2 regions of the Solibacillus sp. FSL R7-0682 genome follow, and region 2 is predicted to be linked to the other one. Evidence: predicted binding sites of a transcription regulator. Region 2 holds the regulator's gene; the other holds the start of a gene.
What was found. The regulator NrdR, encoded in region 2, represses ribonucleotide reductase genes. The targets are predictions, from matches to a motif close to AACACNATATATNGTGTT.
Positions count from the first base shown of each region.

Region 1 (5,144 bases), 480 kb from region 2:
GCGCAATGGAATTATTATATGATCTTCAAACATCACTTGAAGAAATTACAGGGATGGATGAAGTAACATTACAACCAGCAGCAGGTGCACACGGAGAATGGACAGCACTAATGATGATTCGTGCATTCCATGAAGCAAATGGTGAAGGTCACCGTAATAAAGTAATTGTGCCTGACTCAGCGCACGGTACAAACCCAGCTTCTGCAACAGTAGCAGGCTTTGAAACGATTACAATTAAATCAGGCGAAGATGGATTAGTGGATTTAGATGACTTACGTCGTGTCGTAGGCCCAGATACAGCAGCATTAATGCTAACAAATCCGAATACACTTGGTTTATTTGAGGAAAACATTTTAGAAATGGCAGAAATCGTTCATGGTGTTGGTGGTAAAGTATACTATGACGGTGCAAATTTAAATGCTGTTATGAGTAAGGCACGTCCTGGCGATATGGGCTTTGACTGTGTACACTTAAATTTGCACAAAACATTCACAGGTCCACACGGTGGCGGTGGTCCAGGTTCTGGTCCAGTAGGGGTGAAGGCAGATTTAATTCCTTTCTTACCAAAGCCAGTATTAGTGAAAAAAGAAGATGGCTCATTCCACTTTGATTACAACCGTCCGCAATCAATCGGACGTGTGAAACCATTCTATGGAAACTTTGGCATTAATGTACGTGCTTATACGTACATTCGTACGATGGGTCCAGACGGCTTAAAAGCAGTAACTGAATATGCTGTTTTAAATGCAAACTATATGATGCGTCGCTTAGAAGAACACTTCGATCTTCCGTTCAACCGTCATTGTAAGCATGAATTCGTATTATCAGGTCGTCGTCAAAAGAAACTAGGTGTTCGTACACTTGATATTGCTAAACGCCTTTTAGACTTTGGCTACCACCCACCAACTGTGTACTTCCCGTTAAACGTAGAAGAGGGAATTATGATTGAACCAACTGAGACGGAATCGAAAGAAACGTTAGATGCATTCTGTGATGCGATGATTCAAATTGCGCAAGAAACAATTGATAATCCAACATTAGTACAAGAGGCACCGCATACAACTGTCGTCAATCGACTAGATGAAACACGTGCTGCTCGTACACCGATTTTACGCTATACGAAGCAAGAAGCGTAATATGAAGAAATGAAGAAAGGCAGGGGGGAATCTCCTGTCTTTTTTTTAGTAGAAGTTAGACTTCTTACAATTTTCTATATAATAGTAGAAACTCCAAATAAAAAGCCGTCCCACATGGATAATGTAGGACGGCTGAAGAAATTATTTTGATTTAACTTTACCTGTCCAAGTTTTAAACCCACCTTGAAGTTGGTAAATTTGTGTGTAGCCTTTTTTCTTTAAGTTTAATGCAGCACGAGAGCTACGACCAGAGTTTTGGCAGTAAAGATATACTGGTAGATCTGGACGAATCTCCTTATGACGTGTGTTAAATTGTGTCATAGGGATGTTACGAGCGCCTAAAATGTGTCCTGCTTCGAATTCTTTTGGTTCACGTAAATCAATTAATTGTGCTTTACGGTAGCCTTCAATAAATTGCTCTTGTGTTAAGTTTGTTACGGCTTTTTTTAAGCGTAGTGAATTTACTACTACATACACTACGATGACTGCTAAAATAGCTAAAATCGTGTATAAAATTGTCACTGCAATATTGCCCCTTTCTTTCTCTAGTTCTATTATAAAAGATGAACTAGAGATAGTCGAGTCAGTTTGTAAAAATGCATTAGTGGAGGCGAGTATATTTTGAAAAAACAATGGTATTTTATTAATTCAGGCCCATGCAGTCCATCTTTTAATATGGCCTTGGATGAAGCGTTACTTGATTGGCATAGTGAAGGTAGTATACCACCAGTCATTCGATTTTATGAATGGAATCCTGCGACACTTTCAATCGGTTATTTTCAGCAAGTTGCACGTGATATTAATATGGAGACGATTAATGAGAAAAATTTAGGTTTTGTACGCCGTCCAACAGGTGGACGAGCAGTTTTACATGATCAAGAACTTACTTATTCGGTAATCGTATCAGAAAACTATCCAGAAATGCCTGCAAGCGTCACAGAAGCATATCGTGTCATTAGTGAGGGTCTTTTATTGGGATTCCAAAAACTAGGCTTAGAAGCGTATTTTAGCGTACCTGATACGCAAGAAAAATTAGATGATTTGAAAAAACCAAAAAGCGCGGTTTGTTTTGATGCACCGAGCTGGTATGAACTTGTTGTTGAAGGTAAAAAAGTAGCGGGTAGTGCGCAAACACGTCAAAAAGGTGTTATTTTACAACATGGTGCCATCTTATTAGATTTAGATGAAGAGTTATTACTTTCAGTTTTTAATTTTGATTCTGAAATATCGAAAGAAAAGATGCGCCAAAAGTTACCAGAAAAAGCAGTAGCCATTAATCAATTAACAGAAATAAAATTTACAATAGAACAATGTATGGAAGCATTCTCAAAAGGATTTGAAGAAGCACTACAAATTAAACTCATTCCGTATAAGTTAACAAATGAACAGTTACAATATGTTCAAGAAATTGAACGAAAAAAGTATTTGACAGATGAATGGAATTTCAAAAAATAAAAACGAACATCTGTTTGAAAATTTTTTTTGGGACTCGAAACGTTGATATTAGTGGACTTACTATAAAAAAAAAAAAATCAAGCCCTTGTTTGAAAAAAATATATGTTGTAATCTTTTTTAAGTAAATAAATTGGACTCAACATATAGTTTAGTACAAAAGAATCAAACACAATATATAGTGTTTGATTCTCATTTTTGTTGGGAAGTTTAACAATATTCAATCGTTCAAAGGGGGCTTTTGTGATGGCAAGTGTAGTAGAGCAAACCATCCCAGTCGATCAATTAAATCAAGATATTAAGGAATTTCCGCAAGTGCATCCAATTACACCGGATATGCACATTACCCATAAAGGGGTATCTCGTCTTGTAATGATCGACCGTTATTCTTTTAAGGACACGGAAAAGAAAACATTAAAAGCAGGTGATTTTGTTGTACTAACTGTAAAACAAGATCCGAAATTCCCTGCTCGTGGGTTAGGCATTGTACAATCAATCGACCACGAAAACAAAACCGCATCAATTTTAATAGAAGAAGATTATCGTCATGTGCTAGAACCGGACGAGCAAGTAACGGGTATTATTGTCCGTTCACTTGATATTATCGAAAAACCATTAGAAATTTATTATGAGCAAATTGCTAAACGTAATGCAACAGGGCTAGCTTCAGTAGAAAAAACACCAGAGAAACGTCAAGAATGGTTTGAAAAATTTTACGAGCAACTTGTAAAATTAAATTTCATTCCAGCTGGTCGCGTAATTTACGGTGCTGGCTCTGAAACGGAAGTTACATTCTTTAACTGTTATGTTATGCCATTTGTGGCTGATTCTCGTGAGGGCATTAGTGATCACCGTAAGCAAGTAATGGAAATTATGAGTCGCGGCGGTGGTGTTGGGACAAACGGTTCAACACTTCGACCACGTAATACGTTAGCGCGCGGTGTAAATGGTAAATCATCAGGTTCTGTTAGCTGGTTAGATGATATTGCAAAGCTAACACATCTAGTTGAACAAGGTGGTTCAAGACGCGGTGCTCAAATGATTATGTTAGCGGATTGGCATCCAGATATCGTTGAATTCATCATTTCAAAAATGCAAAATCCACGTATTTTACGTTATTTAATCGAAAATACAACAGATGAATCAATTATCCGTTTAGCAAAAGAAAAATTAAAATTCAAGCCTTTAACACAGCAAGAAGATGCAATGTATCAAGGTATTGTAAACTATAAAAACATCGAAGGCTTCGGTGGGTTTAACGAATCGATTATCCGTGATGCAGAAATGAAGCTTCGTGATGGTGGAACATATTCGGTGCATAACCCAGAGTTTTTAACGGGCGCTAATATTTCAGTTACATTAACGAAAGAGTTTATGCATGCAGTTGAAACGGATAGTGACTTCCCATTACGCTTCCCAGATGTTGCAAACTACACACCAGAGCAAATGAAGGATTACAACGAAAAATGGCATGAAGTAGGCGATGTTCGTGAATGGGAAAAGCTAGGCTATCCAGTACGTACATACCGCACAATTAAAGCAAAGGATCTTTGGAATTTAATTAATATTTGTGCGACTTATGCTGCGGAGCCAGGAATTTTCTTTATCGATAATGCAAACGATATGACAAATGCAAAAGCATATGGTCAACAGGTTGTAGCAACGAATCCGTGTGGTGAACAACCTCTTGCGCCATACTCAGTATGTAACTTAGCTGCAGTGAACTTAGCGCAGTTTGCAAATAAAGAAACAAAAACAGTTGATTTTGATGCGTTACGTAAAACTGTAAAAGTTGGCGTACGTATGCAAGACAACGTTATTGATGCAACACCTTACTTCTTAGAAGATAACAAAAAGCAAGCACTAGGCGAACGCCGTGTAGGTCTTGGCGTTATGGGACTTGCTGACTTACTAATTTATTGTGAAAAAGAATACGGTTCAGAAGAGGGCAATCAGCTTGTCGATGAAATCTTTAAAACAATTGCAATCGCTGCATATGAACAATCGATTGAATTAGCAACAGAGCGCGGAAGCTTCCCATTCTTAGAAGGTGAAACAGGCGAAGAAACAGCTCGTTTACGTGAAGCATTTATTAATACTGGCTTTATGAAAAAAATGCCAGAGCATATTCGAGAAGGGATTATCGCAAGTGGTATCCGTAACTCGCATTTATTAACAGTTGCTCCTACAGGAAGCACAGGTACAATGGTTGGCGTGGCAACAGGTCTAGAGCCATACTTCAGCTTTACTTACTACCGTTCAGGTCGTTTAGGTAAATTTATTGAAGTAAAAGCAGAAATCGTAAAAGAGTACTTAGATGCAAATCCAGGTGTAGATGAAAACAATTTACCAAGTTGGTTCAAATCGTCCATGGAACTATCTGCAGAAGCCCATGCGGATGTACAATGCATCATCCAAAACTGGATTGACTCATCAATTTCTAAAACTGTAAATGCACCAAAAGGCTACGGTGTAGAACAAGTACAACAAGTGTACGAGCGTCTATACAAAGGCGGCGCTAAAGGTGGTACGGTATATGTAGATGGCTCTCGTGAT
Region 1 is NZ_JBBOUI010000001.1:1,567,376-1,572,519, forward strand. It holds gene gcvPB (aminomethyl-transferring glycine dehydrogenase subunit GcvPB) at 1-1,136, shown strand, start outside; gene MKZ17_RS07995 (rhodanese-like domain-containing protein) at 1,278-1,658, opposite strand; gene MKZ17_RS08000 (lipoate--protein ligase family protein) at 1,812-2,591, shown strand; gene MKZ17_RS08005 (vitamin B12-dependent ribonucleotide reductase) at 2,835-5,144, shown strand, end outside.
Region 1: MKZ17_RS08005 (vitamin B12-dependent ribonucleotide reductase) is a predicted target of NrdR. The motif match lies at 2,757-2,774, and genes of this name have one in related genera.

Region 2 (5,144 bases):
CATGATGCAGGGAAGCAGACGATTGTTAAAAATAATGAACCGCATCAATTCGAACGTTTAATTCAACAAATGACAATTATCGAATTGAAACGGCGCTCAAAATATATTTTCTTTCAGTTGGAAAAAGATGGGGAAACATTCCATTTGATCAACCATCTCGGAATGACTGGAGCTTGGTTTGTCGTAAATGATATTACGGAAATCACAGAGGATAAATTTCGAAAGCATATTCACGCCGTTTTCACTTTAACGACAGGCGAATTACTTGTGTTTTCGGATATTCGTCGATTTGGCGAATTGCGTTTTATAAAAGAGATTGAAGAGCATCCGCCTTTATTGAAAATGGCACCAGAACCATTTGATGAAGATGCGTGTGATTTTTTCATTACACAAAGTGAAAAGCCAAAATATAGAAATAAACCAATTAAAGAGGTTATTATGGATGGTCAAGTAATATCAGGCTGCGGTAATATTTATGCAACGGAGTCACTATTTAAAATGAACATTCATCCTGGAAGAAAAACGAACCGAATTAGTCGTGAACGAAAGCAGCAGTTGTTTCAGGTCATCTGTGATGTGTTGCAGGAAAGTATAAACTCGGGAGGCTCGACGATTTCGGATTATCGAAGCATAAATGGTGGCGCTGGTACAATGCAGCACCGCTTGAAAATGTACGGGAAAAAACAATGTTTAACTTGTGACACTACGACAAAATCAATTGTCATTGCAGGAAGAACATCAACTTATTGCCCGAAATGCCAAAGATAAATACTCAGTGGGTATCTCCAGCTACCGCTAAGTATTCGTCTCGATTAGGGACTATTAATTGAAAATAAAGGGGTATTTCTTGTGATCATTGGATTAACAGGTAGTATTGCGAGTGGGAAAAGTACTGTTGCACATATGTTGGCAGCTTATAATTTACCAATTGTCGACGCGGATATTGTAGCACGTCAAGTAGTGGAGCCGGGAAGTGAGACACTTGTAAAAATTGCGGAAGCATTTGGTCAGCAAGTTATTGCGGAAGATGGCTCAATGGACCGTGCGAAAGTAGGCTCGATTATTTTTCATGATGAGAGTAAGCGTGAGGTTTTAAATGCAATTATTCATCCAGCTATTCGCGCGGAAATGCTACGTCAACGTGATGAACATTTAGCAAGTGGTGAAAAGACAGTTATTATGGATATTCCGCTATTATTTGAAAGCAAGCTACAGCATTTTGTAGATAAAATTTTAGTCGTTTTTGTTTCAGAAGAAGTGCAATTAAAGCGCCTAATGGCACGAAATGGTTTTTCGGAGGAAGAGGCACGTGCTCGTATTGCAACACAAATCTCTGTAGCTGAGAAAGCGGCTAAAGCGGATGCAGTCATCGAAAATGATGGGACTGTGGAAGAAACAGCTGAACAATTGGAAACTCAATTACGCGATTGGAATGTAATAAAATAGAGGTGAAAAGCCAGTGAAAAGTATTATACTTTTCACTGGCTTTTTCTTACTTAATACAGCAAATTATGTACTGAAATGAGCATACTATTATCAGAAAATAACAACTTTTTTTATGTATGTGAAATATGTTCACCTTTATAAAAAATGTGTTATACTAATGAGCGAATAAAGAAAAATGAACAAATGTACTTTTAGGAGGATTTATATAATATGACAGTTTCTATTGCAATTAATGGTTTTGGCCGTATCGGTCGTATGGTGTTCCGTCAAGCTATGATGCGCGGCGATGTTAATATCGTAGCGGTAAATGCTAGCTATCCAGCTGAAACGTTAGCACATTTGATTAAGTATGACACAAATCACGGTATGTTCCCTGGTACAGTTGAAGCTATTGAAGGCGCTTTAATTGTAAATGGAAAACGTGTTGAGCTAGTAAGCGAGCGTGATCCATTAAAATTACCTTGGGCTAAAATGGGTGTAGATATCGTAATTGAAGCTACTGGTAAATTTAATGATCGTGACAAAGCGGCAATGCATTTAGAAGCTGGTGCGAAAAAAGTTATTTTAACTGCTCCTGGTAAAAATGAAGATATTACAGTCGTTTTAGGTGTAAACGACGATAAATTAGATTTATCAAAACATGATGTTATTTCAAATGCATCTTGTACAACAAACTGCTTAGCGCCAGTAGCGAAAGTATTAAACGATGAATTCGGTATCGTAAACGGTCTAATGACAACAGTTCATGCATACACAAATGATCAAAATAACATTGACAACCCACATAAAGATTTACGCCGTGCACGTAACTGCGCATCGTCAATTATCCCAACTTCTACTGGTGCTGCAAAAGCATTGCGTTTAGTGTTACCAGAATTAGATGGCAAAATTCACGGTATGGCATTACGTGTACCAACACCAAACGTTTCTTTAGTAGACTTAGTTGTAGACCTAGAAAAAGACGTGACAGTTGAAGAAGTAAATGCTGCATTTAAACAAGCTGCTGAAGGTAAAATGAACGGTATTTTAAACTTCTCAATGGAACCATTAGTATCTTCTGACTACAATACAACAACGTACTCTTCTACTGTTGATGGTTTAACAACAATCGTTTTAGGTGATCGTAAAGTGAAAGTAATCGCTTGGTACGATAATGAGTGGGGTTACTCTGCACGTGTTGTAGACTTAGCAACAAAAATCGCAAATGAATTAGCGACAGTACACGCTTAGTTTGCTTTCATTAGCCTTTTTTCAGAAATGATGATTTGTTTCTGAGAAAGGCTTTTTCTTATTCGCATAAAAGGGAAGTTATTTATATAGTAAACAATAAATCTTAATGGAATTATTTGTACGCGTAGGAATCACTATTTCATACGCGTTGTTTTTGTTATAATACCTATATACTAAGAAAATTCAGGAGAACAAACTATGAGATGTCCAGCTTGTCAATACAACGGTACACGTGTTGTAGATTCAAGACCTGTCGATGATAATAAAGAAATTCGTAGACGTCGTGAGTGTGAGTCATGTGGCTTCCGTTTCACAACGTTCGAAAAAATAGAAGAGACACCATTAATTGTCGTTAAAAAAGAAGGCTCACGCGAAGAGTTTAGTCGTGAAAAAGTGTTGCGTGGACTTATTCGTGCCTGTGAAAAACGACCTGTCCCATTAGAGCAACTTGAAGAAATTGTATTAAGCATTGAAAAAGAATTACGCCGTATCGGAAATGCTGAAGTTCGCTCTGAAGATGTTGGGGAAATGGTGATGGATCACCTAGCAAAAGTGGATGAAGTAGCCTATGTTCGCTTTGCATCCGTTTATCGACAATTTAAAGATATTACTGTATTCATTGAAGAGTTAAAGGAAATTATGACACGCCAATCGAATGGAAAATAACAAGGAGGGGGACAAAAAATGGTTCACTTTAACGAATTACAGCCTACGGATCATTTTGAAATAACGCTCCCTCACGCATTATCTACAAATGAACGTCAATTATTAACATTATTTTATCAACCATTAACAGGTCCAGAGCCAATTAGTCTTTATTTAACACTTTGGGCGGAAGCAGAAAGTCAAGTGCCTCAGCAATATACTCATTATTATTTAATGAATGTATTATCAGTGCCATTAAAAAAGATATTTGAAGCACGGATTGCATTAGAAGCTATTGGCTTGCTACGCACATTTAGAAGAGATATTGACGAACAGCGTCATTTTATATATGAGCTCGTTCGTCCATTAGATGCACCGAGCTTTTTTAAAGATCCACTTTTATCGATGTTTTTATTTAGCAAAATTGGCGAAGCTCCGTATAGGAAATTACGTCAGCGTTTTTTAATACAGCCAAGTAAAGAGCATTTTGAGGAAGTGACACGAACATTTATTGATGTGTATCGCCCAGTTAATAGTAAATTGCCGGTCGATAATTATTCAGAAATACCTGTTCAACAATCTGATTATCCTTTTCACTATACCCAATTTGACTTTAACTTATTGCAGGCCGGTTTATCTGAACAGCTAATTCCTAGGTCAGCATTAACTGTAAAAGCAAAGGAAATGATTGCGAAGCTTGCGTTCTTATATCAACTTACACCTTTACAAATGCAAAAGGTTGTAATTGCAGCGTTAGATGATCAAAATAAGTTAACGACTACACGCTTGAAAAAGGAAGCGGCTGATTATTATAAGCTAACTGTTTCAACTGACGCACCGGCTTTAGTAAAAGTGTTTGACACAACAAAACAAGAGACGGCTAGCACTGAAAATTTAACGAAAGAGCAAGAGCTCCTTCAATATTTGGAAACGACGCCTCCAGTTCAAGTATTACGAGATATTAATGATGGGAAGGAGCCAATTCCTTCTTCGATTCAACTTGCAGAGGATTTAGTTGTTAAGTATGGCATGCCAGTAGGAGTCGCAAATGTACTATTAGAATACGTTATGCTTTCTACAGATATGAAGCTGCCTAAAAGCTACGTTGAGAAAATCGCAGACCATTGGAACCGTAAGCAATTAAAAACAGCGAAGGAAGCAATGGATTTAGCGCGCCAAGAGCGAGATAAATATGCACAGTGGAAGCAAGACAGTACGAATGCTAGTACAGTTAAACAACCAACACAAACAGCAAAAAAGCAATCGTATAATCGGAAAAATGGTCGTGATGAGCAAATTCCTGACTGGTTTTATAAGCGTAATGAAGAAGCTCAGCCAGCAAGTGATCATGCGGTCAACTTTGAAGAAGAGCGTTTGAAGATATTACAAAAACTTGGTCAACAAGATAAGGCAGGTGAATAACGATCGAACCAATAAATGAACAATTAAATCAAATTAAGAAAAAGATGCCATCGTTTGAAGAACGATTTGAAGCAATGAGACGAGCAACAATCGAGCATCCAAAAGTACAACAATTTTTACAAGAGCATGAACAACAAGTCACAAAAGAGATGGTCGATATTAGTTTACCGAAATTATATGAATATATTAATCAAGCGACTACTTGCTGTGGCTGTGGTGATACGAGAAACTGTAATAATTTATTGCAGGGTTATGTTCCGAAGCTATTTATTACACGCAATGTAATAGATATTACGTACGTAGCATGTGAGCAAAAAATGCGTGAAGATGAACGTCGAGAAGTTGCTAATATGATTTCAAGTATGCACATGCCAAAAGACGTATTAAAGGCTACATTAAAA
Region 2 is NZ_JBBOUI010000001.1:1,091,008-1,096,151, forward strand. It holds gene mutM (bifunctional DNA-formamidopyrimidine glycosylase/DNA-(apurinic or apyrimidinic site) lyase) at 1-768, shown strand, start outside; gene coaE (dephospho-CoA kinase) at 850-1,446, shown strand; gene MKZ17_RS05595 (glyceraldehyde-3-phosphate dehydrogenase) at 1,657-2,676, shown strand; gene nrdR (transcriptional regulator NrdR) at 2,875-3,342, shown strand; gene MKZ17_RS05605 (replication initiation and membrane attachment family protein) at 3,361-4,743, shown strand; gene dnaI (primosomal protein DnaI) at 4,746-5,144, shown strand, end outside.